DNA from 3 places in the Rossellomorea sp. ABR4_012 genome. Region 3 is predicted to be linked to each of the others. Evidence: riboswitches for the same ligand, from Rfam matches in the RefSeq annotation. Region 3 holds a riboswitch; each other region holds the start of a gene.

Region 1 (9,981 bases), on a different contig from region 3:
TATGCTCTCTTTTTTATTCACTTTTCCTATGTTTTCTTGTTCTTTATTCATGAAATTCAAGTACAAAGGTGTTTCATTCCTGTAATCGGTGGGACTTACATGGTCGATTTAGAAAAGAGCCTTGTATGTGTTGTTAGAAAATTATGTTAATATTGAAAGGATATCAGTTCAAAGGAGAACATACATGGAAATAACAATAGAGAAGGCATCCCTTGGAGATGCTTCATTATTAACTGAAATAAAGAGAATATCGTTTGATGAAGAGGCTGTTAGATGGCTGGATAATGAAAAGTACGCAGTGGATTACAACATACAGCCGCCTGGATACGCTTCTGTCGAAAAGAACAAGTATATGATACGTGAATTGGAAGTTTACAAGATTTTAGTTGAGGAACAGATAGCTGGGGGAATCATCGTCACCCTTTCAGGTACATCTTACGGAAGAATAGATCGCATTTTCATACACCCTGACTTTCAGGGGAAAGGCATTGGAACCAGGGTGATTGAATTGATTGAGACAGAATTTCCGGACGTGAGAATATGGAATCTTGAAACATCTGTGAGGCAAAAAAACAATCACCGCTTTTACGAAAAAGCCGGCTATCAGACAACATTTAAATCTGAAGACGAATATTGCTACGAGAAGAGGATAGAAATGAACGTAGAAGACAAGAGCCTCTTAATGGAAAAGGACCTTTCCGGAAGGCTTTACGAACAATGTGATTTGAGTCACTCTGAGTGCTATGGGGTGAGCTTTGAAGAAAGTTCGATCAGTAATAGTAATCTGATGGGTAGTCACGTGAATAATTGTAATGTGAGTGAAGGGAAATTTCAAAATATCAATTTTACTCATTCTTTATTCGCAGATTTAAATCTTTCAAATAGCCAATTTGCCCATGTGACACTTGGTGCCGTTCACTTTTGTGATACTGATTTGGGTAAAGGAGGAAATTCCTTGAGCTTTGAAAGGTGTGAACTTCAAGGGACCAGGTTCTCTAACTGCAATTTGAAGGGTGTTTCTATTCAGGGCAGTGACGTATCTGGGATGAAGATTGATAATATTCCTGTGGAAGAACTCATAGATGCATATTGGAGGCTTCGTAATACATAGTGTGTCAGAGTTTCAAAGTTATCGATTACCATGTAGAAGGAGACGGGTAAATGAACGAAGAAAAATTATCTATCTTTGATAGAGATTACAATAGATTAGGAGAGAGTACGAGATCTAAAGTCCATGAAAAAGGGTACTGGCATGAAACGTTCCACTGCTGGCTGGCTCATCATGATGAAAACAGAGGGGAAGACTATATTTATTTTCAAATGAGGAGTGATCGAAAGAAAGATTACCCCGGCCTTTTGGATATCACAGCTGCTGGCCATATTTTGTCACATGAATGGATTGAAGATGGTGTAAGGGAGATTCAAGAAGAATTGGGGCTGGACATTGGATTCAATGACCTCACTTTTGTTGGCGTCATTAAAGAAGAGTTGAAAGGCGGAGGTATTTTAGATCGTGAGCTAGCGAATGTATATTTATTTACAAAGCCAGTCACTTTTGAAAGTTTTACTCTTCAAGTGGATGAATTATCAGGAATCTTTCGTACGACTCTGCGAAACTTTGAACAGCTAATATTCAATGAAACAGCTGAAGTCAGTTCAGAAGGATTTACTATTAATGAACATTCAGAAAAGGAATACATCAAGAGAAACATTTCATTAAAGGATTTTGTAGCCCATCCAATTTCATATTTTCATGAAATTATATATAGAGTAAAAATGGAGCTTCTGGAAAAATAATTCAAGTTTCCCATGTTCATTTCACATTAAATCCTCTATCATAGTAAATTCAGTATTGTATATAGAATTAGGAGGAGAGTTGTGAACGGAACAGCACATATGGCAGCGGGGGCAGCTGCAGGATTTATCACAGCCAACTCAATGGGATCGGACCTGAGCACGACAGCCGTACTTGTGACAGTCGGTGGAATTTCCGGGTTGATGCCGGACATGGATATCGATGGCAAGCTCAGTAATAAGGTTACCTTTTCACCGAAGATGATTCGGGCCGTGGCTCAAGTAATTGGTTTTATGATGATGGTGTACAGTTTTCTGGAAGAGCAAGGAAGGAAACAATGGATAGGTATGGGGTACGGCATCGGTATCTTACTGCTTTCAACGGTGATTACCCAGAGAAGGATGCTGACCTTTACAGGAATCGGGGTGATTGCAGCTGGCTGGCATCTTAATGAAATATGGTTATGGCTGCTCGGAATTTACATAGTAATCGCTTCAATCGTTTCACATCGGAGTTATACCCATTCCCTGCTTGGATTGATTTTTTTCGGATTCATAGCAAAATACTTCGAATCTTCGCTGATGATTGAAGGTATTTTTGAAGCATGTATGCTAGGATATGTCAGTCACTTAGTCGGAGATATGAAATTCCTTCCTTTTAACAAAAGAGGAGTTAAATTATTTCTCCCTATAACTTCAAAAGAAATCTAAAAATACATTGACCAAATTTTTCTTCTGCTATAAAATATTGGAAACAAACAAATAACATGTGCAATGATGAAGAAAAGTAAGCTGTTGAAACACCTCAGAGAGCTGATGGCCGGTGAGAATCAGTGTGTGAAAATAGTTGAATGGGCTTCTGAGCATCCAGACTGAAAGTGAAAGTAGGTTTTGGCGGAAAGTCTCACCGATACAAGGGACAATGTATCGAGGAAGGATCCTCTGTACAGCTAAGTGCGTTCACGGCTGTGAACGAATGAAGGTGGCACCACGGGTTTCCCGTCCTTTTTTGGACTGGAAGCCCTTTTTGTGTTTAAAGAAAATGGGAGGAATGAAAGTGATGAAAAAGCAAGTATTAACAGGGATCAAACCCACAGGCAGGGTGCACCTGGGGAATTATATCGGTGCGATAAAACCAGCACTTGAACTGGCTGGAAACGAAACCTATCAGCCTGCTTATTTTGTAGCGGATTATCATGGACTTACGAAAATACACGACAATGAAGAAATGAACCAGCTCAGCCGGGGAATTGCAGCAACATGGTTAGCGTTGGGGCTCGATTCGGAAAAAGCAATCTTCTACAGGCAATCAGATGTTCCAGAGATTTTTGAATTAAGCTGGATTTTAGCATGTTTTTCTCCCAAAGGATTGATGAACCGGGCTCATGCCTATAAATCCATTGTCGAGGAAAATGGCCACACAGGAAGAGAAGCGGACACAGGCGTAAATATGGGGTTATATACGTATCCGATTTTGATGGCTGCGGATATTCTTCTTTTCAAAACCGAGATTGTCCCTGTCGGAAAGGATCAAATACAGCATGTTGAAATCGCAAGGGATATCGCTGAAAGTTTCAATCATACTTATGGCGAAACATTCACGATGCCTCAATATGCCATTGAAAAAAAAACCTCCGTGCTTCCTGGGTTGGATGGACGCAAGATGAGTAAAAGCTATAACAATACCATTCCGTTATTCGAGGAGCCGAAAAAGCTGCAAAAGTTGATCAATAAGATCAAGACGGACTCCACCCCGCCTGAGGCACCGAAAGATCCGAATGAATCCATCATTTTTTCGTTATATAAAGAGTTTGCAACAGAAGTTCAAACAGAAGAAATGAGAAATCGTTTCCTAGCCGGGATCGGATGGGGCGAAGCGAAGAAAGAGCTTTTTGAAGCCATGAATTCCCGGTTGGAAGAGCCGCGTGAACTGTATAATGAACTAATGGCATCCCCTGCCAAACTGAATGAAATTTTAATGGCAGGGGCGGAAAAAGCAAGAAAGAAAACCAGACCGTTTTTGGAAGAAGTGAAAATAAAAATCGGCATACGATAACCCAATAGAAAAGTTAATGTATTTTTAAAAGTATTCATAATTTTCATTGACATTTAATAAAGTATGATGTAAGTTATGGGAAAGTTATTTTAGTAAAGTGATCAATGATTTCTATATAACCAAATAGATTCTTATCAAGAGAGGTAGAGGGACTGGCCCTATGACACCTCAGCAACCAGCCTTGGCATGGTGCTAATTCCAGCAAGTTGAATTCAACTTGGACGATAAGAGGGAGAATGATCGATGAAACCTTCTTATTTCAATAAGAAGGTTTTTTCTTTTATACCCTTTTCGTGTAATAAAAAGAAGAGGAGAGACAAAATTGAAAAAACATATCGATACAATTCTCGTTCAATCAGGAAATCGTACGGATGTGGGGACAGGAGCCATAAGCCCTGCCATTCACTTGTCAACAGCTTATCAGCACAAGGGCATCGGTCAATCGACGGGATTTGATTATTCGCGGACTGGAAATCCAACAAGGTCCATTTTAGAAGAGACACTCGCTCTGTTAGAAGAGGGAAAAAGAGCTTTTGCCTTCAGTTCAGGAATGGCAGCTATTCAAGCAGTTCTTAGTTTATTCTCTTCGGGAGACGAATTGATAGTTTCACAGGATTTATATGGAGGCAGCTATCGATTATTCTCGCAGTATGAAAATCAATACGGTATCAGGTTTCATTTCGTGAATACTCATGAAGAAAGTCGCATTGTAGAAAAGATAAATGAAAATACCAGAGCGATATTCCTTGAAACGCCAACCAATCCATTAATGAATGAAACCAGTATTTCAACAGTCTCCTCCATCGCTAAGGATAACGAGTTATGGATGATCGTTGATAACACTTTTTACACACCAATCCTGCAAAAGCCAATTGCAGAAGGTGCTGATATAGTCGTTCACAGTGCTACAAAATATTTAGGCGGTCACAATGACGTGCTCGCCGGAGTGGTCATCGTCAGTAACGAAGTATTGGGAGAGAGGCTCTATACCATTCAGAATTCGATCGGTGCCGTACTTTCACCTTTTGATTGCTGGCTGTTACTCCGCGGCATGAAAACACTTAGCATACGTATGGCCCAGCACGAAAAAAATGCAATTGAAATTGCAGAGTATCTGACGAATCATGATTGCGTTACTGATGTCCTTTATACCGGCAGAGGCGGGATGCTGTCTTTTCGGATTTCAAAGGAGGAATGGGTCGGAACTTTTCTTGAGAATTTAGAGGTCATTACGTTTGCTGAAAGTCTTGGCGGTGTTGAGAGTTTTATTACGTATCCTGCAACCCAGACTCATGCAGATATTCCTGAATGTGAAAGGAATAAACTCGGCATATGTAATCGTCTTTTGCGATTTTCGGTCGGTATTGAAAATGTGGAAGATATCATTTCAGATTTGGAGAATGTTTTCAATCAATTAAAAGGAGAGGTGCTTATAGATGAGTAAAAAAACATACTCACAGCAAACTTCCCTGCTTCATTCTCACGGATACGATGCACAAACTGGAGCGGTTTCTACCCCCCTCTATCACGCCACCACTTTTCATCAGAGTGATTTTGACCGGTTTGGATCATATGATTACAGCCGGTCTGGAAACCCAACCAGGGAAGCATTGGAAGACACGATTGCAGAACTTGAAGGCGGTGTAAAAGGATTTGCGTTTTCTTCAGGCATGGCAGCCATTTCTACGAGTTTCCTGTTGCTTTCCCAGGGGGAACATGTTCTCATTTCGGAAGAAGTGTATGGGGGCACCTATCGATTAATCACAGAGGTATTGAACCGATTTGGTATTCAGTATTCTTTTGTGGACATGAGGGATCTTCATGAGGTGGCCCGTTCGATCAGACCAAATACAAAAGTGATTTACATTGAAACCCCTTCAAATCCATTACTGAACATTACAGATATTGAAGGGATCGTAAAATTGGCAAAAGCCAATGAGTGCCTGACTTTTCTCGATAATACATTCATGACCCCTCTTCTGCAAAAGCCTTTATCACTTGGCATAGATGTAGTTTTGCATAGTGCAACCAAGTTTCTTGCAGGTCACAGTGATGTACTTGCCGGACTCGCAGTGACCGGTAACGAGAGAATTGCCCAGAGGCTTTCCTTCTTGCAAAATTCATTTGGTGCTGTTTTGGGACCGCAAGACAGCTGGCTCTTGATAAGAGGCCTCAAAACATTGCATGTCCGACTTAAGCAGTCATCGGAAAGCGCCTCTAAGATTGCCCGCTTTCTTGAAACGAGAGATGAAGTGGAAGAAGTGTTCTACCCAGGACTGAGCTATCATAAAGGGCATGAAATCCATGTTCGGCAGGCAAAAGGACCTGGTGCTGTCTTATCCTTTCGCTTAAAAGGTGAAGAAGAAGTCAGGAAATTGACTAAGCAGGTAGATATTCCGGTGTTTGCAGTGAGCTTAGGTGCAGTTGAATCCATTCTTTCATACCCGGCAAAAATGTCTCATGCCTCCATGCCGGAAAAGGAAAGAGAAAGACGCGGAATCACAGACGGTCTGCTGAGGTTATCAGTAGGGTTGGAGAACGCTGATGAACTTATTCAGGACCTTGAACACGGTTTGAATGCACTTAAAGATGATCCAATAATAAAAGTCATCAATTTATAACAGGGTTATTATTGAAAAGGAGGGATCGTGTGAAACCGCTCATACAATCTTTGAAAGATAGGATATTGATAGCAGACGGAGCCATGGGGACTCTCTTGTATTCATACGGGGTGGATCGATGCTTTGAAGAGTTGAATCTTTCACACCCTGATGAAGTCATGAAGGTCCACAGAGATTATATTGAAGCAGGAGCAGATATCATTCAGACCAACACCTATGGAGCCAATTACGAAAAACTTTCACGTTACGGTTTGGAGGATTCTGTTAAAGACATCAATACAGCAGCCGCCAGACTTTCTAAAAAGGCGGCAGGGGACCACACCTATGTTGTAGGGACCATTGGTGGAATCAGAGCGATCAAGCAAAATATTTCCATTGAGGAAATCAAAAGAAGCTTCCGGGAACAGCTGTACTGTTTGCTTCTTGAAGGGGTTGATGGCATCCTCCTTGAAACGTACTATGACTTTGAGGAATTGACGACAGTCCTTAAAATTGCAAAGCGTGAAACAGATCTTCCCATCATTGCTCAGGTATCGCTGCATGAAGCGGGAGTTCTTCAAAATGGAATGAAGATAAAAGATGCTCTTCATCAGCTGGAATTGCTCGGTGCAGATGTTGTAGGGATAAATTGCAGGATGGGTCCCTATCATATGGTTTCTTCCCTAGAAGAAGTGCCGATTCCTAAGAGATCTTTTCTATCCGTTTATCCAAATGCAAGTCTGCCGAATTATGAAGAGGGAAGATTCTATTATTCTGCTGAGCCGGAGTATTTTGGGAATATCAGCAATGAACTCCGGGAACAAGGTGCCAGGATCATAGGGGGGTGCTGCGGGACGACACCTGAGCATATCCGGTCTGTCTCAAAGAAATTAAAAAGCAGGGTGCCTGTGACTGAAAAGAAAGTGAAGACAAAAAAATCAGTACAACTGTCATCTCAGCCTTTAAAAGAAAAGCTCCTGCATCATAGAGTAAAAGAAAAGAAGACGGTAATTGTCGAACTGGACCCGCCGAAGCACCTTGATACAGATTTGTTCTTTAAGGGTGCTCAAGCTTTAAAGGATGAGGAGATTGATGCATTGACCCTTGCAGATAACCCATTGGCATCTCCGCGAGTCAGTAATGATGCAATCGGGACCATGGTAAAGGAACGATATGATCTTACACCATTGGTTCATATCACTTGCCGTGACCGAAATTTGATTGGTCTTCAATCCCATTTAATGGGTCTTCACACCTTGGGGATCCATAATATATTAGCCATTACAGGTGATCCTGCAAAGATAGGGGATTTCCCGGGAGCAGCATCCGTTTACGATCTATCAAGTTTGGAACTGATTGAATTAATCAAACAAAATAATGAAGGAATATCATTTTCCGGCAAGTCACTCAGGCAAAAGACACAATTTTCTGTCGGTGCTGCTTTCAATCCTAATTTCAGACACTTGGAAGCGTCTGTGAAACGTCTCGAGAGAAAAATAAATGCGGGAGCCGATTACTTCATTTCTCAGCCGGTATTTGGAGTCGAAGAAATGTTCCAAATCTATGAAGCTACCAAGCATTTAGATACGCCGATTTTCATTGGGATCATGCCTTTATTGAGTTCGAGGAATGCAGAGTTCCTTCACCATGAAGTTCCCGGCATCAAGGTGCCTGAGGAAACAAGAAAGAGAATGAAGGATGCAGGCACAGACCCCGTCCATACAAGGGCAGTGGGAATGGAAATTGCAAAGGAACTGTTGGACACTGCACTTACGTTGTTTAATGGAATTTATCTGATTACTCCATTTGTACGTTATGATATGAGTATTGAATTGCTTCGTCATATGAAAGAAAAAGCCGCCATAGAAAAGGAGGTTCCTTATGGCCAGCACATTATTTGAAGAGCAGCTTAGAAAGAAGATACTCGTCCTCGACGGGGCTATGGGAACGATGCTTCAGGAAGCCGGTTTAACTCCGGAAGATTTCGGTGGTGAGGAATTGGACGGGTGTAACGAACACCTTGTCCTCACTTCTCCGGAAGTCATTTACAATATTCACAGGGAATATCTGCGGGCAGGAGCGGATGTGATTGAAACGAATACATTCGGGGGTACTCCCGTTGTACTGGATGAATATGAAATAGGTTCCAAAGCATATGAAATAAATAAAACAGCAGCTGAAATAGCAAGAAAAGCGGCAAATTCCCTCTCGACTGACGAGTGGCCTAGGTTTGTAGCAGGATCAATGGGGCCGACAACAAAAACGTTATCGGTAACCGGGGGAATCAGTTTCGATGAATTAATTGAGAATTACCGCATACAGGCTAAGGGACTTCTGGATGGCGGAGTCGATGTTCTTTTACTCGAGACAAGCCAGGATGCGATGAATGTGAAAGCAGCTAACCTGGGTATACAGGCAGCATACGAAGAAAGCGGAAGGGAAGTCCCTATTCTTTTATCTGGAACCATTGAACCGATGGGTACGACATTGGCAGGTCAAAATATAGAAGCTTTTTATTTGTCGCTGGAACATCTGAATCCTCTGGTGGTCGGATTGAACTGTGCGACAGGTCCTGAATTTATGAGGGACCATCTTAGGTCTCTATCAAATTTAGCGACGACTTATGTGAGCTGTTATCCAAACGCAGGCCTGCCTGATGAGGAAGGGAATTATAATGAAACTCCAGAATCGCTTAGCATAAAGATGAGGGGGTTTCTTGAGAAAGGCTGGCTGAACCTTGTGGGGGGATGCTGCGGGACCACTCCTGAGCACATTCGTGCTTTATCTCACTTGGCAAAAGAATTTCAGCCAAGGATACCGAACGAATCACATGCCCATGCCGTATCAGGCATCGAACCATTTTTATATGAGGACAAGGACAACCGCCCCATTCTGGTGGGTGAACGGACGAATGTAATTGGATCAAGGAAATTCAAGCGATTGATAGCCGAGAATAAAATTGAAGAAGCTTCAGAAATCGCAAGGGCACAGGTGAAAAACGGAGCCCAGGTCATCGACATTTGTGTGGCCGATCCGGACCGGGATGAAGTGGAAGATATGAATACCTTTATCCAGGAAGTCGTGAAAAAGGTGAAGGTTCCCCTAGTGATAGATTCTACAGATGAACAAGTCCTGGAAACGGCTTTGAGATACTCACAAGGTAAAGTGATCATCAATTCCATCAACCTGGAGGACGGGGAAGAACGATTTGAAAAAATTTCTCCGCTCATTAAGAAGTACGGAGCTGCAGTTGTAGTAGGCACCATTGATGAAAAGGGAATGGGAGTGACGGCAGAGCGAAAGGTCGAAATCGCACTAAGATCCCATAAACTGTTGACCGGGAAATACGGACTCGCTTCACAGGACATCATCTTCGATTCGCTTGTATTTCCTGTAGGGACAGGGGATGCACAATATATAGGATCTGCGAATGCCACCGTTGAAGGAATCAAGAAAATTAAAGAGCTGCTCCCTGAGTGTCCGCACATACTCGGGATAAGCAACGTCTCTTTCGGTCTGCCCCCGGTCGGC
Region 2 (9,981 bases), on a different contig from region 3:
AAGTGTTCCTGCATAGTCAGGTGCACTTTTGTTATTTTTATTGGTCGTCATGGATTCATCACAGGCCATTTAAAGCTGCTGTCAAACCAGCGAAAGCGAGAATGAGGCCAATTGTATAACTTACGAATAGATAAACAGCAAGAAGCTTGAAACGCTTTTTTGCAAACATATGGATGTTTTCAAGCTTGAAGGTAGAGAAGGTTGTAAAAGCACCGAGGTATCCGATCCCGATGAATGAATATAGTGGGCCATTCATCCCGGCACCAATTGTGTATCCCAATAAAAATGAACCGATTAAATTGACTGTTAACGTCGCATACGGGAATTGGGTTAAAGTATGTCTGTCAAACCATTTACTGACCCAATATCGGGACATTGCCCCGAAAAATCCTCCAAGTGCGATCATGAGCCCTTGAATAAGCATCAAACATCATCCTCCACGACTGAATTATTCCGATTCCATTGATGGCTGCCGGTCTTGAAGCCAGCCCAAGACATGAAAAGACCGCCGGATATGCTAGCTATCACGTACAGAAATGCAGAAAACCATTCGGATAGGCGTATCAATTCAATGGTCTCCACACTGAAAGTAGAAAATGTAGTGAACGAACCTATTAAACCCGTGCCAAGGGCTGTCTTTATGGAAGGATGCAGTTTTTTAGATTGAAATAGATACGTGGTCATCCATCCCAATATATAGCTGCCAATCAAGTTCACGAGCAGTGTGCCAAAAGGGAAGGGGGACTGCCAATGGGAATGAACCGAGGCCCCCAGGACAAACCTTAAAAGAGAACCGACGGCACCAGCTATTCCTACCAGTAAATAATTTTGCAAAATAATGCATCTCTTTTCTGTAGTATTGTTTTCACTTAACTATGTTCATTATGGGTGATAATGGGTATTATATCAATGACATTACATATAGAGAGAGTTGAAAACAATGGCAGCTTCACCTTCAGAGTACGAACTGACACTTGAAATTATACAAAGTTTAAAAGAAGGTAAGAAACGGGGTTTTCAGGACATCATGGATGAACTGCAGCCATATGACATGGCCCAGCAGTATCAGCACCTGCCTGCAAAACATCGTAATAAATTTCTTCTATATTTGAACATAGCGCAGCTAAAAGAGCTGATGAAGGAATTGGAAAAAGAGGATCAGTTAGAGGTCCTGCAGAAATTAGGAATTGAAAAGTCGACTAAAGTTCTTGATCTGATGGAAAATGATGATTTGACCACACTATTATCCGATCTTGAACCAGAGCAGATTGAAGAACTTTTGTCTGAAATGAAACAGGAAGAATCTGATGTGGTTCAGCACATGATGAACTATCCCCTGGAATCAGCAGGGAGAATCATGAATAACAGATTTGTGTGGATTTCGAAGCATTATACAGTAAGAGAAGCTGTTGATAAACTGAAGGATTTTGCCGAGCTTGCTGAATATTTGAATTACCTCTATGTAATAGATGAGGGGAAAAAGCTGGTCGGGGTTGTTTCGTATAAAGACCTGCTACTTGGGGAAATGCAGGATAAAATTGAAGATATCATGTTTACAAGAGTTGTCAAAGTGGACGTTCATACCGACCAGGAGGAAGTGGCGAAATTGATCAGCCGCTATGATTTCGTTTCGATTCCTGTCATTGAAGAAGATGATAAGTTAATGGGAGTCATTACGGTAGATGATATTATCGATGTAGTAATCCAAGAGGCAAATGAAGACATTGAAAAACTATCTGCTTCCGGAAAATCGATTGATTTCAATACGAAGCCGTTTGTAGCAGCTTACAGACGATTGCCATGGCTCATCCTCTTGTTATTGATCGGTCTTGTTTCCGGAAGCATCATAGATGGTTTTTCAGATACTCTTCAGTCTGCTGTAGCTCTCGCATTCTTTATGCCGATGATTGCCGGTATGACAGGAAATACGGGTACACAGTCCCTTGCAGTTGTAGTAAGGGGATTAGTATCACAAGATTTGAATGTCAAGCAGGTGGTGAGGCTCATATTTCGTGAATTATGGGTAGGTATCATCATCGGTCTCAGCTGCGCGGTATTGATATCGATCATTGCCTTCATCTGGCAGGGAAGCCTTATACTCGGCATCGTAGTAGGAAGCTCACTATTGATCACACTCATAATCGGAACACTTGCAGGGACCATCATCCCACTCGTTCTCTATAAGTTTAATATTGATCCTGCAGTAGCTTCGGGACCACTCATTACAACCATCAACGATATCTTTTCACTGCTCGTTTATTTCGGCATAGCGAGCATCTTCATAACAAAGTTATCCTAAACTAAAACCGCCCCGTTATAATATGCAACGGGGCGGTCAATCTATAATTATGTTTTCAGTGGCTGCTGGTTAAGGAATCGTTCAATAATGTCTGCCAACTTATTTATATCTGTGTACTTCTTGGTTTGCTGAGTTTCTATATAAGTTAACAAGAACGTTTCAGTGTCAAAGTGGTATAAGACTGAAAGTACAGGCGTCTGATCGTCCAAATTGAAAGTGTGAATGATCTCACTTTCTTTAAAATCCACTTGAGTTTTGAGCATTCGTAAAATTGTATCGAATGACATAAAAACGTCTCCCTTCTATATTATAGAGGGATTGACTAAAAACAGTCTCGTAGACCCAAAATAATTTAATCTTGATTAAGTATTAATTATATCATACAATTGAATATTTATATACCTATCAGGGACGTCGAAATTGTTTCCTCGAAACTTATTAATTTTTTTAAGTACATAAGTTGAAATGAATTTATTTTACCTTTTGTGGAGGTTAAGTATGGTAGAGGGTTGCGGTTATAAGTTTTCCAGGGTGAAGGAAGCTGTCGAACCAAAAAAAAATACCATCAAAGTTCTTATGAAAAACGAAGGAAAATGATGAATTTTGTCGGAATCTTTTTGATAACAGTAGCATTTACATATTTAATGTGTGATTCACACTGTCCTCTTATATTAATCCCTCCAGTAAAGAAGAATGAACCTTTTACTATCAATTCTATATTCTACAAGTTGCGCATATAGTGAACTAGTAAATCTTATAAGTATAGGAGTTCATTCATGGCGTACAAATCCAGAAAAGATAGCACCCTACCCCTACTAGTATTTGTGACTATGAAATCTTTAGCAAGAATGATTGTTCTCGGGATCATCTTTCTTTATTTTTCCGTGTGGCTCATTTCAGCGACGGCGATCAAGCTCAAGGTGGACACGCTGTTTTACTCGACAGTATCTGATATGGTACCGAAAGAGACCCTTTTGAAGCTGATATCTGAAGAGATTACTCCTCTCAGGGTAATGAATGAAGAAGAGTTGGAGTCAGACTTTGACTGGCTTGAGAGCGTGACCAATGTCTCGTTGTTTGATCCCAGGAGTTTATTTGGAAGAGAGATACCAGGGATCGAAAATTACCATACCCAGATTGCCGTAGCTGGGAAAGGGACGGATATTACCAACCTTCCTGTTGAGTCACCGGCACCCACTGAGGAACAATTGAAGAATCAGGAAATCGATCAGAATCAGATTGACCGTGCAAATGGCGACAGTGGAGAGGACATTAAAGAAGTTGATAAAAAGTCTGTCTTTATTTATCATTCCCACAGCTGGGAAGCATTTAGCCCACTGATCAAAAACAATCAAACCGAAAATCCTGCCAGTACAAATGAAAAGGTAAACGTCATTGCGATCGGTTCAAAGCTTCAGCAAGAACTTGCGAAAAGAGGGATTGGTGCCGTACAGGATAAGACAGATACTACGCAGGCTTTAAAAGAAAAGAACTGGACCTATTATGAATCCTATAAATTATCAAGGGAGCAAGTTCAGGAAGCTCTTGCCGTAAATAATGACCTCAATTACCTGATTGATATTCATCGTGACTCCCAGCCAAGGGAAATCACCACTAAAACAATAAATGGGAAGCAGTATGCACGCCTCTTCTTTATCGTGGGAAAAGAAAATAAGAATTTCGAAAAGAATCTGGCCATCGCAAAAGAATTGAATAGCGCACTCGAAAAGAAGTACCCTGGTATTAGTCGAGGAGTATTTGTTAAAACGAAAGCTGAAGGAAACGGTGTCTATAATCAGGACTTGACCGAACGAGCCATGCTCTTGGAATTCGGTGGTGTAGAAAATAATTTAGTCGAGCTCTATAATTCTACTGAAGCATTTGCAGAGATTTTTGCAGAGTTTTACAAGGCGGATGTTGTAGAAGTGAATGGATAGGGTATTCGCATAAAGCTGCTGTGATAAGGCAGCTTTTTTTATGGGAGAAAACATATGCAAAAAACTTTTTTTGCGTAATTTGCATATTCTTTGCAAAAAAGGCGGGAAACTATAATTTATCCGGGTAAATAGTCCGTTTGCAAATGTATTAAAACGAATTCTGGGAATTTTGTTTGGAAAAGGGAAAATCCGGATAAAGAATAAAAAACATGAAACAAGGAGGAACTAATTAATGTCACACCAAAAGTATCAATCATTAGTACAAACATTGCATGAATGTATGGAAGCTTGTAACCATTGTTACGATGCATGCCTTGGAGAAGATGATATCAAAATGATGGCTGACTGTATCCGTTTAGACCGGGAATGTTCAGACATGTGCGGATTTTTAGAACAGGCACTGGTAAGAGGGACGCCGTTCGCTTCCGAACTTGCTTCAGTATGTGCATCCATCTGTGAAGCTTGCGGAAACGAATGCAAAAAGCACGACCACGATCACTGTCAAAAATGCGCAGATGCCTGCTTTAAGTGCGCTGAAGCCTGCAGAAACATCGCATAAGGTTTGAAAATGCTTGAATTTGTGAAGGTCCGTCCTGCAGCACTTTAACGTGTTGAGGGACGGGCCTTTATCTTTTTCCATTGGATGGATGACGTGCCGCTATGGGGATGACAATGGCATTTTAGTTCTTTATATTCATCTTCGAGTTCTTGAATGGTCAATTCAAAAAGTTGTTTGTCGTTCTTCTTGAAAATGTTATAGGTGATCAGTTTGTTTATAAGCTCCTCTCGGCGTCTTTCTATGTCCTGGCAAATGATTTGTCCCATTGTGTTTGCACTCCTTTTATCATATTTTTGCAGGAGAGAAGGCTGTTGTAAACTATATAACAAAAAACCTTCTTCCAAAGATAAGAAGAAGGTTTTAACAGTTTTATACTTCACCTTATCTTTTCAAGCAATCCGCTTGATGGAATTAGCACAGTGTTCCACTTAAGTAGAATCTGTTGCTGAGGTGTCATCGGGCCAGTCCCTCTGCCTCTCTTGATAAGCAATTATGTAATTAGTTCATGTTAACTACACTTTAATACATAGTATTCTTAGTTGTCAAGTGGGTATTGGGTTCGAGAAGTTAAAAAGGAATTATATTTAATGTTGAAAATAATTCAACCGAAGTTGAAAATAACACCTTTATTTATTTGATTTATATAAACGTAAATACATTCAAAATCCAATCGCTAATCGATTCAGCCATCAGCTTTTTCAGAAAACTTGATAGTTACCCATACTTAAGTCTTCAAAGCTCCCTGACACATAACCTTCAATAAAAAGTCACAATAATTTCCGTATTTGTTTATGATTTCACAATGAAAAATGATAGGCTAATGATATAAACCTGCATATGGAGTGAAGTAAGATGAAAAAGGTTGTTGTAGTTGGCGGGGGCATCACAGGACTGACAACGATGTACCATCTTGATAAATTAAAAAGAGAAAAGAATATTGAGATCGAATTGTCCCTGGTTGAGCGTGACCAGGAGCTTGGCGGAAAGATAAAAACGGAAAAGGAACATCCGTTCATCATGGAAACGGGGGCAGATTCTATTGTTGCACGCAATGAGGGTGTGCTGCCTTTAATAGAAGAATTAGAGCTTGAGGAAGAAATGGTTTATAACGAAACAGGGACATCGTATATCTATACAAACGGGAAGCTGCATAAAATTCCGGAAGACACCATTTTTGGCATTCCCATGAGTATTGATTCGATAATGGAGAGTACGTTGGTTTCAGATGAGGGCAAACGTGAAGCACTAAAGGATTTGCATACTCCCAACAAGGTGTTTACAAAGGAGAGTTCGGTTGGTGAATTTCTAGAAGCTTTCTTCGGGCGTGAACTCGTCGAGAACCAAATTGCACCTGTCCTATCGGGGGTGTACTCAGGAAAACTTCATGACTTGACGATGTCTTCTACACTTCCGTACCTGTTGGATTATAAAACTCAATATGGAAGTATAATTAAAGGTCTTGACGCGAATAAAGAAAGATTCAAAAGTTCCTCGAAAGGAAAATTCATCTCTTTTCGAAGTGGATTATCTGCACTGATCGATCGACTGGAACAGGTCATAAAAGATGCTGACATGGTTAAGGGTGAAAAACTAATTGACCTGAAGAAGCATGGAGATAAGTACCAGCTAACTTTTGCTGACAGCAAGAAGTTGAATGCTGATTATGTAGTTTTCTCAACACCGCATGATGTTACGCAAAAGATTATTAGCGACCCACTATTGGATCAACATTTCAGTCAATTGAAAAATTCTTCTCTCACTAGTATTTACGTTGGGTTTGAGGTGAAGGATGATATTCTTCCAGCCAATGGGACCGGATTTATTACATCGCATGGCAGTGATGTTATGTGCGATGCTTGTACGTGGACAAGCAGAAAATGGAAACATACGGCAGATAATCATGAACTATTGGTAAGATTATTTTATAAAAGCTCCAATCCTCATTACCAAGAATTAAAAGAACTTAGTGAAGAGGATCTTTCAAAGGCAGCACTAAAGGATATTTCAAAAAGTCTGGGGATTAACGAAGTGCCTGTATCTGTAAAGGTCACAGACTGGAAGAATCTTATGCCGAACTATCACTTGAAGCACAGCCAGGCAGTTGATTCACTGCAACATACCATTAGGGAGCACTATCCGAATGTGATGCTGGCAGGAGCCTCTTATTTCGGAGTCGGGATCGGGGCATGTATTCAAAATGGGAAGCAGACGGCGGAAGCCATCATTGAAAAAGTAATTGGATAAGTGTGTTTGGGCTTGAAATCCTAAATGGAATTCAAGCTTTTTTATTGGGAGTTCTTTGAACTTCTTTAAATAAGGAAGTGAAGTTTTAAAAAAGTCATTGTAACAATGTAATGATACAACATCGCCATGTGAGAAACATCTTCCTTTCTTAAGCATAATCTCATTTAAATAGAGAAACCTAAGTTTAGGAGGGATTGCACATGAAGCATATTAAAGCATTTGCCATTAAATTTGTGGCGACATTTGTCCTTTTATATTTGGTCCTTGCAGGTGTTCAAGCCATTACTTTTGGAGATGTTTTTCTTATATCATTAGTGTTAGGATCGATTGCTTATGTACTTGGAGACCTGTTTTTGCTTCCAAGAACAAGTAATACAGTAGCCGCACTGGCTGATTTCGGACTTGCGTTTGTCTTTATATACTTTATGACTGATGGTATGACGGATGGCGGTACTTACTTAACGAGGTCCATTCTTGCTGCTCTCGCTTTAATGGTGTTTGAGCTGTTTTTCCATCGCTTTGTCGTTCGTGATATCTTGCCAAACCGTTCAAATAAAAGAAAAGCTCCGACAAATCTCCAATATCAGACAGAAGCTTCAGAACAAATTCACCCGGAATTTCCAACGAAACTAACTGATGAATTTCATCTAAAAAACAGAGACAAGGAATAATACATGAAACAAACCTGATGAGGAATCATCGGGTTTGTTTTTTTACATATTGTATTTCACCTTGGGAGTACAAAATTGTTGGATCATTTTGTGTCAGACTAAGTGCAGCACTGCTTGTTATACATTTACTCCCTTATCAGCGGGAGAGTACAGCATCTGAACGATCCGCCGGACTTTATGATTTCATCAAATTCCACCTCGATCACATCGTACCCACGTTCGCGAAGTTTACCGTTGACTTCCTCATTTATTGGCAGACTTATGACTTTCTTGTTTCCGATTGAAAGAACGTTTACTCCCATCGTGAATTGTTCCTCCCGGGAGACATCGATTAATTCGAATTTGGAAGCGAGGCGGTTCACGTCTTCTTCTTGTAATCCTTCGCGGTGGATAAGTGCGTGCTTATCGGAGAGGATGTTAAAGATACAATCAAGATGCAGAATATCTTCATGAATCGGCAGGGAGATGACGTCATAGTTCGGTAGGTGTAACTGGATTTGTTCAACTGCACCTGGTGTCGTTCTGTCGCTCAAGCCAATGTAGACCGTTTTCCCATGTACAAGCACGTCACCGCCCTCTGTTTCATCTTCTACGAGATCTATGTATGTCAGTCCACGGTCTGACAGCCATTTTTTCAATACACTTTCTTCACCTTGTCTGACGGGCATTTTCATATCTGAGATGAATAATGTTTCCCCGACTGTAAACCCGATATCTCTTGTAAAGACTTGTTCAGGAAATGCTTCGTTCGCAGATAGTAAGTGAGTTTCAATCCCGTTCGAATTTAACACTTTCAGGAATTCTTTGTGCTGTGAGACGGCTTTATCTACGTCGATGTTCTCCTTTTGATAACGTCGTTGAGTTTCATTAATCACGTCAAGAATTTTCATATAGGTCGGCGGACATAAGATCACTTCTTTTAATAGAGCAAATTCATTATGACAGTATACTTGATTTTGTTTCATTGGTAATCCTCCCAACTGCATTGTGTAATAAGTTTCGCTTTTAAATGATGTTGCTCATATTGTTTAGAACTTAGGCTGTCTGTTCCTTCTTCCATTTCTTATTCATGTAATAGGTGACGAGTGCAATCACAGACACCAGCAATAAGGAGATATAAAAGCCGAATCTGACACTTTTCTCCATGATTGTTCCTGTAACAGCACAGAGCAGAAGAACCAATCCTACTATGCCAAGGAATATGCCTGATCGCTTTTGTTTTAAGATTTTAAAAGCCGACAGGATGATAAATGCCCAGTTGTAAAGAAGCAGGATTCCGGCAGCTGTGGTGAGATATTCATACACTTTTCCCGGTAAGAGGAGGGCAGTAACGATCGAAGCAACCAGACCGGCAGTTGCAAGCCCCAAGGATGGAAGGGGAAGGTCCTTTGGCTTCTTCAGTTTCTTCTCGAAGATCTTCGGGGCGTCGCCTTCTTTAGCTAGAGAGACTAGCAGATTCGTCACCGCGAAGAGAGCAGCTGTGAGAGCTGAAAAGCCGGCAATGATGATAGCACCATTGAATACATGTGGAAAGAAAGGTAGATTGTACACACTCAGTGCCGTTACAAATGGACTTTCTTTATCATTGAAAGCATCTAAAGAAATAAGTAATACAGCCAGTGCCAAAGATGCCACATAGATGAATGTCAGGATAATAAGCATGACATTCCCCGCCTTGGGAGCATCCTTTTTATCCTTTAACTGAATGGCCATCAGCCCGATGACCTCGATTCCTCCGTATGCATAAAATGCATATATCAATGACGACCATAATCCTTTCATCCCTTCAGGCAAAAATGCTTCATGATTAAAGGAAAACTCCGGAAGTGTTCCTTTGCCTTCAATCACTCCAAAAAGAGCAAGTGAAGCAATCACAATGAACATAATGATGGCCGCTGTCTTTATAATGGCGAAAATGTCTTCCGCTTTGTCAAAGCCATTATTTCCGAGGAGAACAATCAAAAGGGAGAGAACGGCATATACCCCTGCAAAAACCCATAGTGGAATTCGCGGAAACCAAAATTGAGAAAGAATTGCCAAAGCTGTCAACTGACTGCCCATTATCAGTATGTTTGAGCTCCAATAATTCCAGCCGCAGCTAAATCCAGCCCATTTTCCGAAGGCTTTTGAAGCATAATAGCAAAAAGAGCCTTCTTGGGGATCTTCCGCAGTCATTTTCGCAAGAAGGTTATAAACGATATACGTTCCAATTGCAGCAAAGATAAAGGAGAATACAATGGATGGCCCTGCATATTTTATTCCAATTGCAGA
Region 3 (9,981 bases):
GATATCTAAAAATGAAATATCATCTTTTAGGCGAGATAATCGATAACCTCCATTAGCTCCAGAAATTGATTCAATCATTCCTGCTTTTACGAGCTTAGTTAAAATTTTCGATAGATAAGTTGTTGAAACGCCTTGGGATTCTGCTAGTTGCTGAACACCTATTGGTTCAGTCGAAGAAGCAGTAACGAGAGAAAGCATGGTGTGTAAAGCATAATTAGTCGCTTTTGAAAATTTCATATTAACACCTCCATTATAGACTTATTATATCTACAATATCCTTAAATATATTTATCTGTCAAGACTGCTGCTTCCAAAAAAAACGCAGCCGATCAAAGGATTGAAAAAATAGCTGAAAACCAATTTCCTGTCCTCAGCTATCGCCTCCAATTATTTCTCCCAAAGCTCAATCAATCTGCCTTCAGGATCTTTTATCCGTACAAACGCCCCAAATTCACTAACCTCTTTTTCCTTCACAAGAGGTACACCAATCCGCTCAAAATGCTCAATCGTCTCGTCCATATGATAAACTTGGAAATGCAGCATCACTTGCTGTTCTGTGGGGAATGATGGATCATCTTCAGAAAAGAAGGAAAAAATAGTCTCATTCCCTGATTGTGGTTGAATAATGGTCCCATTCCAATCTTCCATATCTTCAACACTTCACTGTACCATTTCTTTACCGCTTCCAGGTTTTTTGTCCTCCAAAATATTCCTCCGAAACCTTTTATCATCCTACTAAACCCGCTCCCCTATCTAATTTTTCGGTTAAATAAGAAATTCAAGAAATAAAGACATATTCCTTCTTCAACCGACCCGCCCTTTAACTTAAAACCAATTATTTCAATTTCGGGCTGTCTATACAAGAAAATTCCAACAAAAAGGAAGCTTAGTTAGCGGAACTCGTTCCAATCGGTACGCCTGTTTTAATCAATCCTTATGTGAAAAAGTGTATAGGGCCCTGCCCTATACACTTTCTTTAATTGACATGTGGTGAGAGACAGAATGCTTCCCCTCCCGTTCCGTTTACAAAACAGCTCTCCTTGATTCTACATAATCCAAACCAAAATGCATATGGAGGACCCTGGCAGCCTTTTCTACATCACACCTATCAACCAGTACACTTAATCCTACCGAGGATTCCCATATGGACTCCTTCGCAATATGGTAGTCATAAAAAACGTTTCTAACCTTCTCTTTTACCTCATGTGTTGAGTTGATGCGTCCTATCACGGTCACCTTTGATAGATCTTCTCTCTCTTCTATATAAGAGCAGGCTTGATTATATTGTCCTACGATTCTTTTTACTTCTTGAACATCCTGATTTTTAACTATGAGGATAAGGTTTTCCTTGTATTTAATGATTTCTGTCTCAACATGATGGTAATCGAGGTCATAAAGAATCAGTGACTCTCCTCCCTGACAGACACTGATTGTCAGAACAGAAATATCTTTCTGATAGGCGATCCCGACAATAGGCGCATTTCTCTGTGACCTTTCACTAATGACGGTTCCCCGCCCCTCATTCAAACTGGAACAAACCACAAGCGGCACATGATGTTCCTTCGCATGTTTAATCGCTCTAGGGTGCAGCACACCAGCTCCCATTGTAGCTAAACGCAGCATATCATCATAGGAGAGGGTGTCAATTTTTGCTGCCCGGGGAACGATTCGCGGATCCGACGTATACACCCCATCTACATCCGTATAAATATCACACCTATCCGCTTTTAAAGCGGCAGCAAGTGCAGCTGCAGTCGTATCCGAACCGCCCCTGCCTAATGTTGTCACTTCTCCTTTATCCGTGATCCCTTGAAAACCGGCAACTACGACGATTCGTCCTTTTGATAACTCCGATGTTATCCGATCCGTATCGATCGAGGTAATCTTGGCATTCCCATATACTCCGTCCGTTTGGATTCCCGCCTGTCTGCCTGTCAGGGATACGGCTTCCAGCCCCTTTTGCTGCAGGGCCATTGTCAAGAGGGAGATCGTCACTTGCTCACCGGTACTTAAGAGCATATCCATTTCTCTCTTACTTGGCTTTACAGAAAGGTCCCCTGCCAATCTTACGAGTGTATCCGTCGTTTTATTCATTGCTGATACCACTGCGATAACATCATGGCCTTTTTCCCTTTCCTTCATGACATGAAAGACCATACGCTTGATTCGATCTGTAGAACCAACAGAGGTTCCACCAAACTTTTGAACAATCATACTCAATGATACCCCTACTTTCTATCAGACCATATTTAATAAAGATTACTTCTAAAAAACTGCCGCCCCAGTCTTCACTTCATTTTCCAATGGAATTTCATCCAGAATAGACACAGCTTGAATTTGATCATGCGTCCGAAGAAGCGATTCCAGTGTCTCTTTCCTGCCTTCAATAAATACGTACAAGTAATCGCCAAGCTGAATGCGATCCTTTAAAGTGAAAGATGAGATCCAGTCTTGATCATCATCATCACAGATCCTCATAACCCATTGGTGTCTGCTCTCAACAAGAACCTCCCCGGTCCTTGCTATGCTTTCGGCAGAGGCCGTGTACTTCCTCTCGATCAACGACAGAAAATCCTCTACCATGGCGCTTCCTGTAGGCAATTTCCCAGCGCCTGGGCCAAGCAGGGTGATTCTTCCTACAAGACTACCCTTGAGGGATATAGCATTCTCTACATCCTCCACACCGTAAAAAGGATGGGTGTCATGAACAAGGATTGGCTCTACTTCACCTTCGATATGGTCTACTGAATCCCGCCTGAGAGAACCTGCATGCTTGAACCGTAATCGAAAGGATTCCGCTGCCTGGAGCCACTCTGCAGTCAGGTGGGATATCCCCTTACGTCGAATATCCTTCCAATCGGGCTGTCTGCCAAAAGCTGTTTGACTTAAAATGAGCAATTTATAGAACGCATCATGGCCTTCGATGTCATTTGTAGGATCGGCTTCCGCGTAACCCTTGTCCTGAGCAATTTTTAAGGCTGTATCAAAGGCAAGACCACTTTTTCTCATTTGAGATAAGATGAAATTGGACGTCCCATTCAGAATCCCTTGAATTTGTCTGATCTCATTCACCTTCAGAAGCTGCCTGATACTGCCGATCACAGGGATTCCTCCGGCTGTCGTCGCTTCAAATCCGACCGATACCCCGTTCCTTTTTGCCTGCTCTAATAGCTCAGGACCATGTTTAGCAAACATCGCTTTATTGGCCGTGACGATATGAATTCCCTTCTCAATGGCTTCGGTTAAATACGTATAGCTCGGCTCTTCCCCCACGATTGCTTCAAAGATCACGTGCAGGTCGGGGATATCCAAGATGTCTTGGAACTCTGTTGTGACGTTGATGGATGATTCAATGTTCCTCTCTTTTACGGGATCTTTGATTAGGATCGCCCTTACCTTCACCTCTCTACCCAGTACTTCCTTCAATCTGTCCTGATGAGTATCGATTGCTTCACAGACTCCTTGCCCTACTGTTCCAAACCCCAGAATTGCCACATTAATCGTTGACATCATTCAGCCTCCTATTGTCGAATTTTCACATTATACATAAGAATTGATTCATTCCAGTTGAAGATCCACTTGAGGGATAAGAGCGGAAAAGAAAAGAGTATACAGAAAAGCCCTCTTCTTTTAAGAAGAGGGCTAAATGAACATGCTCCTCCCCTTATCTTCCAGATCCGTATGGGATCTGTAGGAATTGGCACCTTTACAGTCTGATCCTGTAGGTTGCCGGGCTTCATCGGGCCTATCCCTCCGCCGCTCTTGATAAGAGATATAATGTTTGATTTGGTATTACTTGCTATTTGAGTATGAATTGGATTATAAAGTGGATTCATTCCCTCGTCAATACTATTTTTAGTATTTTAAAAAAATTCATTCGATTGTTACAGACAGCTTTATTTCCTATCGGTTTACTTTAGTTTGAACCCTATCCAGGAGTTTATTAATCTCATTGTCCCCCTGAGCCCTTAGCTAACGATTTTTCGACAAGTTGGTTGATAAACGGGGAAAGTGGATTGTATTTTCCAAGAGTGGCATGTAAATATGGAAAGTGGATCGTATATTCCAAAAGTGGAACGTAAATGCGGAAAGTGGATTGTATTTTCATTAGTGGGGGAATTGGGTTAACTAAGGGACTGCTCTTATCCTACTTTATACGCTGAAACCGGCAGTCCAGTGAAGTTTTTTGATGATGAGGTTCATTTTTTTGTAAAAGTAGAGTGGGAACCGTCCCCTTCTACTCTTCTTGTGCTGCTTTTCGTATTATTATTACCATTATTCTTGTTGACCTTTTAATAGTTGAACCATTTCTTTCGCTTTTTCTAGATGAATTCCTTCGATGAGACTATGATTTTTTCGCACAGCTGTACCAAAATGATAATATCCTGTATTTACTGTTGAATGAACAGTACAAATATTGCTTGCATTTAATCCACTTCCAACCAAAATAGAAATATGCCCACATGCTGTTTTCATTTGCTGAATGGTTTGCAGGCGGCTGGAAAATTCAACATTTCCTCCAGAAGTTAAAATCGTTGTTATTTCTTTGTATTGGGCTAATGTTTTAGCCGCTTGAACAGGATTGACTGTACAATCAATTGCCCGGTGAAATGTAACCTCTAAACCATTGCATTCCATCAATAACTCTTCAAGCATGTGTTGGTTAACTTCATGTTTCTCATTCAACACTCCTAGTACAACACCATTTGCACCTAATGAACGGATTATTTTAATATCATTTTTCATGATCAAAAAGTCGTCATAAGAGTAACAAAATGATTGGCTATGCGGCCTTACCATCACATTGACCGGAATGCTTACACGGTTAACTACGGCTTCGATTAAGGAGTGACTTGGTGTTAAGCCGCCCTCTGTTATTGCGGATACTAGCTCAATCCGATCGGCCCCAGATTGTTCAATTAATATAGCATCTTCTAATGTTGTCGCAATAAATTCTATGAACATCGTATCAACCTTTCTTATATGCTGCTTCCTTCTCTTTCTATATACAGTTGAGAGATTTTAATAAAAGTGTACCATATTAATCACGCATTGATTAAATCTACACTTAGGAGAGCAGCCCCTGTCCAGCTGTGCGCCCAAGTCAACACATCCATCATCACTGCATCTTCCTGTTCCTTTTTAACGACTAAATACTTTCATATATATAAAGAAATCACAATATCCTTCCCCGCGTTTCGGTTCCATTAGAAGGATATATCTGGATATGTTAAAATAATTCAAGTACTGCATATTTAACAAAAGATTGCAGCTTTAACAATGAAGAGAAGGAACATGTTCGCCGTAACGATCTTATCCGCTGTCTTAGTCGTAGGAATGTCCGCATGTAGGCAATCTTCTGCAGCAATCACAGCGAACTAATGCCGGGTTAGTTCTAGTAAAATAGACAATCCTTCTTTTAATTCTTCCAATGAAGCATAAGCATAAGAAAGACGAATATGATGTAAATCGCTTGAATTATAAATATAACCTGGGTTGATCAAAATATTTTGTTTAAGTAAATTTAGAAATAAAGCCTTATTTACAATAGGTTCATGAAACCTGATCCATATATAGAAACCACCCTCAGACTTTTTCCACGTAGCGATTTGTTGAAATTGCTGTTCTAGTATTTCTTCTATAAATCCAGCCCTTCTTTTCAATTGTTCACGAAGTTTATTCAGATGCTTTTCATATAAGCCTGATGAGAGCCAGTGTGCGACGATTTCTTGAGAGAAGGCACTTGAACCATAATCTGTTTGCATTTTAATATCCGCTAATCGCCTAATAACAGGTGAAGGCGCAACAACCCAACCAATCCGTAAACCAGGACTCAGCGTTTTGGATACACTGCCAATATAAAGCACTTGCCCTAATGCATCAAATGACTTTATGGCAGGGGAAGATGATTCAAATAAAAGTTCGTGATACACATCATCTTCAATAATCGGGATTTGTAACTTTTTGCACGCATTGTATAGGCTTTTCTTTTCTTCAATCGACCAATTATGCCCTGTCGGATTGTGTAATGTTGGTACACAGTAAAATATAGATTGCCTTTTTCTTTTGAGTGTCCGCAGATTGTCTGTTAATTGTGCATCACGTAAAACTGAAATCATAAGCATTCCGGCGGATTGAAAGGGATGCACAGAATTTAAATATGAAGGTTGCTCTTGGAAGACAATGGATCCTTCTTCTAATAACCCAATCGCAATTAATTGAAGTGCTTGAAGTGCACCTGAGACAATTAAAATATTTTCTGGTGCTGTTTGAATACCACGTTTTTTTAAATACTCACATAAAACTCTTCTAAGCTTTTCGCTTCCTTGCGGTGATGAATAACCAATCGCCTTTGATTCGAGTGAAATCTCTTTTAGCGACTGTTCAATTTGTTGCGTTGGGAGTAAATCTGGTGATAATTCACCTGTTCCAAGTCGTATGATATGATCTGTTTGCTCATATTCATTGATGAGTTGAATCGTATGATAGTTCGGTTTGTGGATACTTGATTCAATGTGTCGCTGCCAATTCGGTTGAGCACTGTTCAACAGCACATTCCACGAATGATTAGCCACAAATACTCCTGATCCCATTTTTGATTCAAGCAAACCCTCTGCCTTTAATTCATCAAGTGCAAGTTGCACAGTGCTTCTATTCACATTAAATTCCGTTGCAAGTTGGCGCTGTGTTGGAATCTTTGTACCAACAGTCCAATCACCTCGTTCAATACGAGATTTTATCCAATCTACAATTTGGTCTTGAACGGTCAAATGTGAATGCCGATTTGGTTGCCAATTCATAACTCCCCTCCTAAATTGGGTGGATAAAAAACCACCCAATTGGGTGTTTTCTTTTAGTTGTATCATAGTACGATAGTAATTGAAAGGGAGTTGAATACATGGAAGCCATTCTTCATGGAGTAATCATAGCGTTCGGCCTTATTTTACCTTTAGGGGTACAGAATGTATTTGTATTTTCACAAGGAGCCACGCAGCCAAAACTTCTTCGGGCACTTCCAGCAACTGTTACGGCTGCACTATGTGATACATTTTTAATCCTGTTAGCTGTCTTTGGACTATCTGTTATCGTTTTACAATTTGAATGGCTGCGACTTACCCTAATGATAACCGGGATATTGTTTTTACTTTACATGGGGTATGCAATTTGGCGTTCTGAACCAATCACGGCTGAAACGAACAAAGCATTACCCATCCGTCAACAAATCATCTTCGCTTTATCAGTTTCTTTATTAAATCCACATGCCATCATAGATACAGTCGGTGTCATTGGGACAAGTGCATTAAAATATGTCGGAACGGAACAAGCTTATTTTACCATCGGGTGTATTACAGTATCTTGGATTTGGTTCTTTGGATTAACAATAGCGGGTTCAGTTGTGAAAAGGATAGATAATACTGGAAGTTTAATGAACATATTCAACAAATGCTCAGCCCTGTTTATCTGGGGAACAGCGATTTATCTGTTTATTGGATTAACGTAAAGTACTGTTGCAGCCTTGAAATAAAGCTGATAAACCTTGATAAAGAGCAAATAGAAAAAGCGTGTTTTGAAAAAAGATCGATCAAAACACGCTTTTCTATATTCAATTGGATCATTCTTTTAAAAAAAGGGTGATATTTATAGGCTTCACCATAGAGAAGGAAAAGGGCTTCACACCGCCAATACTGCTTCTACGGCCTGGCGAGGATGGTCGCTGAATAAAGGTGATTTAGGACCAATCAACCCCACCCCAAGAGGATTGCAGCTTTCGCAACAGAACAATTTGGCCGACATGATAAGTATCATGCATCATGATATGGCTGAGTAACTTCTCAATAGAGTACCTGTCAGCTGCATACGGAGTTTTTAACTTTTCATCGTCAAGGTCCGCAATGACTGTTTTTAATTTATTCATGACTTCATTAAGGCTCTTCACTGTCTGGGCCCACCCTATTTCGTCTTCAGGATCCCCCGGATTTCCAAAGGTTTCTTCATTGTCTTCTGCTTTATGTAGATTCTCTGTGCCCTTAATTCGATGGATTACGTCTTCATTCCAAAATATCAAGTGATTGACAATCTGCCAAATAGAATTGCTGATCCCCGAACTTGTCCATGCTGCCTCAGCTGCGGTAACTCCATGAAGCGCCTGATCCATGGATGCAAACCAATCATTCTCATGGTAATGCATGTCGAGTTGTTCTAAAAACATTTGGGTTACAACTTGCATACAACCAATCCCCTCACTGTTTAGTGTAATCTTTCAAAGTTAAAAGACAAAAAACGAAAAAATATTCTCAATCAAATACTCCATCTTTTTTTTTGAGAATACAACAAAACCATGTTCACTATGACTTATTCGTCTCTTCCAGCTTTTATTCCTTCATTATGACAAAGAAAGTACCCAAGCTGTATTCAAGGCACTCTAAATACAATCATTGAACATACCTGCGGTTTCTGGATTGTGATTATCCAAAGATAATGAGACTGGGACAAAAAGTTTTTTAATTTAAATAATCCCGAATTAATTTGTATTTAGACAGCAAATTAATTCGGGTTTTTAATATGTTCAAATGTACATTTAGGTTTAACTCTTTCATTTAGAGCCATCACTGAAATATTCGTCTTTAGGTATTTGATTTTTCGTTTTGTACTAGCCTCTATTCTTTAATCATTTTGATTCCTAAGTGACTCTCGATCAATTGATTGAGGAGGCTTTTCAAACCATCCGTGATCAATTAATAGTTTAGCACCTTCCTCAGCATATGCACCAAGCTTAAGGATATAACCTTCATAATTTAATGTTATATCCTTTCGAAGTGATGCCGCAATAGCTAGTCCAAAATCTCCAATACCGATGGCACTTTGTGCATTCGTATGGAATAGCATTAATTTATCCGAAAATGGTGCCTCTTTGCTATTTGTAATTGTAGAATCCCATGTGGAGGGATAAGAATTATCGTCTTCTTTTAGTTTTATCATAAAATCTTCAACCATCTTCTTACCTAACTCATATCCATCTTTAAAGTAGTCACTAAGTTTTTTGGACTGAGCAACTTGGCTAAATCCCAAGAGAATTGTTTTAGCCACATTGGCCACTTCAATATTTATTCCTAAATGTGCAATTTCTACTCCAAGGAGTGCACGTCGGTGTCCCACCAGTCCACCAAGGAATTTCCGCTCGGTAACATACTCTACTTTTTCTGGATAAGCCATATAGGGAGATCGTATAAACACCCCTTTTTCCTGCATCAGTTCAGCATTTCGGTCATACAACGTTTCGGTTTGATTTGAATACTCTTTGAATAAGGTACGGACATCTTTACGAGCAGAAACAGACTTAGCCAGACTGTAAGAATTCAATCCCGTTTTGCCCATATGATCCAAGTAACGCATATACGTTACATCCGAAAAAAGTTTCTTTGCTTGCAGATTAACATCCTGCTCCCCAAATCCGTTAGGGATAGGAATACCTTCTTTTGTAAATAAATCGGATATTTGAGCCACATGTTCATTAGAGTAGCCAAGTGCAAGTTCAATAATAGGTTTAACGTCCTGATCCTCACAGGTGTGTAAAAAATGTGTCAGAACACAAATAGACATGGTGTCACCAATATAGGTACTCCATAACATCGAGACTTCAGAAGAAGTTAGTTTAGGTGTGTGTTGTACCAAACTCTCACCCCATCATAAATTTTTTTTATTATTTCCGTAGTCTCTATGGGTTATGTATAAGAGAAAATGCATCAAAAGAGGATAATCGAAAAAAGGTTATGCACAATCACATGAATGTTGAGAAAACATTGGACTCATAATAAATCTAGGCCTACCCCCGGCACGGTTAAGCTTAAACGTGCCGGGGGGTAGGCCCCAATCTAATGATAGTCCTTCTTTAATGATTTGAAAAACTATTATATAGTAAAATTTTCGAATCCATCTTATTAATGAATAAACCCTTGTTTACAAGGTAATAAAATGAATAGG

The links. A riboswitch is a leader RNA that binds a small molecule or an ion and turns the genes downstream of it on or off. The one in region 3 is predicted to bind S-adenosylmethionine.
Region 1: it holds a riboswitch for S-adenosylmethionine, as region 3 does, so the genes downstream of both, ACXAFV_RS17140 (methionine biosynthesis PLP-dependent protein) here and ACXAFV_RS15605 (homoserine dehydrogenase) in region 3, are expected to answer to the same signal.
Region 2: it holds a riboswitch for S-adenosylmethionine, as region 3 does, so the genes downstream of both, ACXAFV_RS16795 (Fur-regulated basic protein FbpA) here and ACXAFV_RS15605 (homoserine dehydrogenase) in region 3, are expected to answer to the same signal.

What each region holds. Positions count from the first base shown of each region.
Region 1 covers NZ_JBSWVK010000004.1:207,611-217,591, reverse strand. Annotated here, with positions in the region: gene ACXAFV_RS17160 (GNAT family N-acetyltransferase) at 185-1,111, shown strand; gene ACXAFV_RS17155 (NUDIX hydrolase) at 1,162-1,797, shown strand; gene ACXAFV_RS17150 (metal-dependent hydrolase) at 1,879-2,505, shown strand; T-box leader at 2,560-2,804, shown strand; gene ACXAFV_RS17145 (tryptophan--tRNA ligase) at 2,855-3,850, shown strand; SAM riboswitch class I at 3,979-4,081, shown strand; gene ACXAFV_RS17140 (methionine biosynthesis PLP-dependent protein) at 4,173-5,294, shown strand; gene metC (cystathionine beta-lyase) at 5,287-6,471, shown strand; gene ACXAFV_RS17130 (bifunctional homocysteine S-methyltransferase/methylenetetrahydrofolate reductase) at 6,501-8,351, shown strand; gene metH (methionine synthase) at 8,332-9,981, shown strand, end outside.
Region 2 covers NZ_JBSWVK010000004.1:143,163-153,143, reverse strand. Annotated here, with positions in the region: gene crcB (fluoride efflux transporter CrcB) at 59-424, opposite strand; gene crcB (fluoride efflux transporter CrcB) at 424-834, opposite strand; gene mgtE (magnesium transporter) at 941-2,299, shown strand; gene ACXAFV_RS16810 (hypothetical protein) at 2,347-2,586, opposite strand; gene spoIIP (stage II sporulation protein P) at 3,076-4,236, shown strand; gene ACXAFV_RS16800 (four-helix bundle copper-binding protein) at 4,469-4,795, shown strand; gene ACXAFV_RS16795 (Fur-regulated basic protein FbpA) at 4,840-5,061, opposite strand; SAM riboswitch class I at 5,174-5,284, opposite strand; gene ACXAFV_RS16790 (protoporphyrinogen oxidase) at 5,648-7,039, shown strand; gene ACXAFV_RS16785 (YndM family protein) at 7,240-7,710, shown strand; gene ACXAFV_RS16780 (dimethylarginine dimethylaminohydrolase family protein) at 7,836-8,675, opposite strand; gene ACXAFV_RS16775 (amino acid permease) at 8,746-9,981, opposite strand, start outside.
Region 3 covers NZ_JBSWVK010000003.1:507,119-517,099, reverse strand. Annotated here, with positions in the region: gene ACXAFV_RS15620 (Rrf2 family transcriptional regulator) at 1-237, opposite strand, end outside; partial or broken gene ACXAFV_RS15615 (VOC family protein) at 388-731, opposite strand; gene ACXAFV_RS15610 (aspartate kinase) at 1,024-2,214, opposite strand; gene ACXAFV_RS15605 (homoserine dehydrogenase) at 2,266-3,510, opposite strand; SAM riboswitch class I at 3,662-3,772, opposite strand; gene ACXAFV_RS15600 (copper homeostasis protein CutC) at 4,276-4,965, opposite strand; gene ACXAFV_RS15595 (aminotransferase-like domain-containing protein) at 5,379-6,800, opposite strand; gene ACXAFV_RS15590 (LysE/ArgO family amino acid transporter) at 6,899-7,501, shown strand; gene ACXAFV_RS15585 (DinB family protein) at 7,730-8,227, opposite strand; gene ACXAFV_RS15580 (DUF3231 family protein) at 8,665-9,672, opposite strand.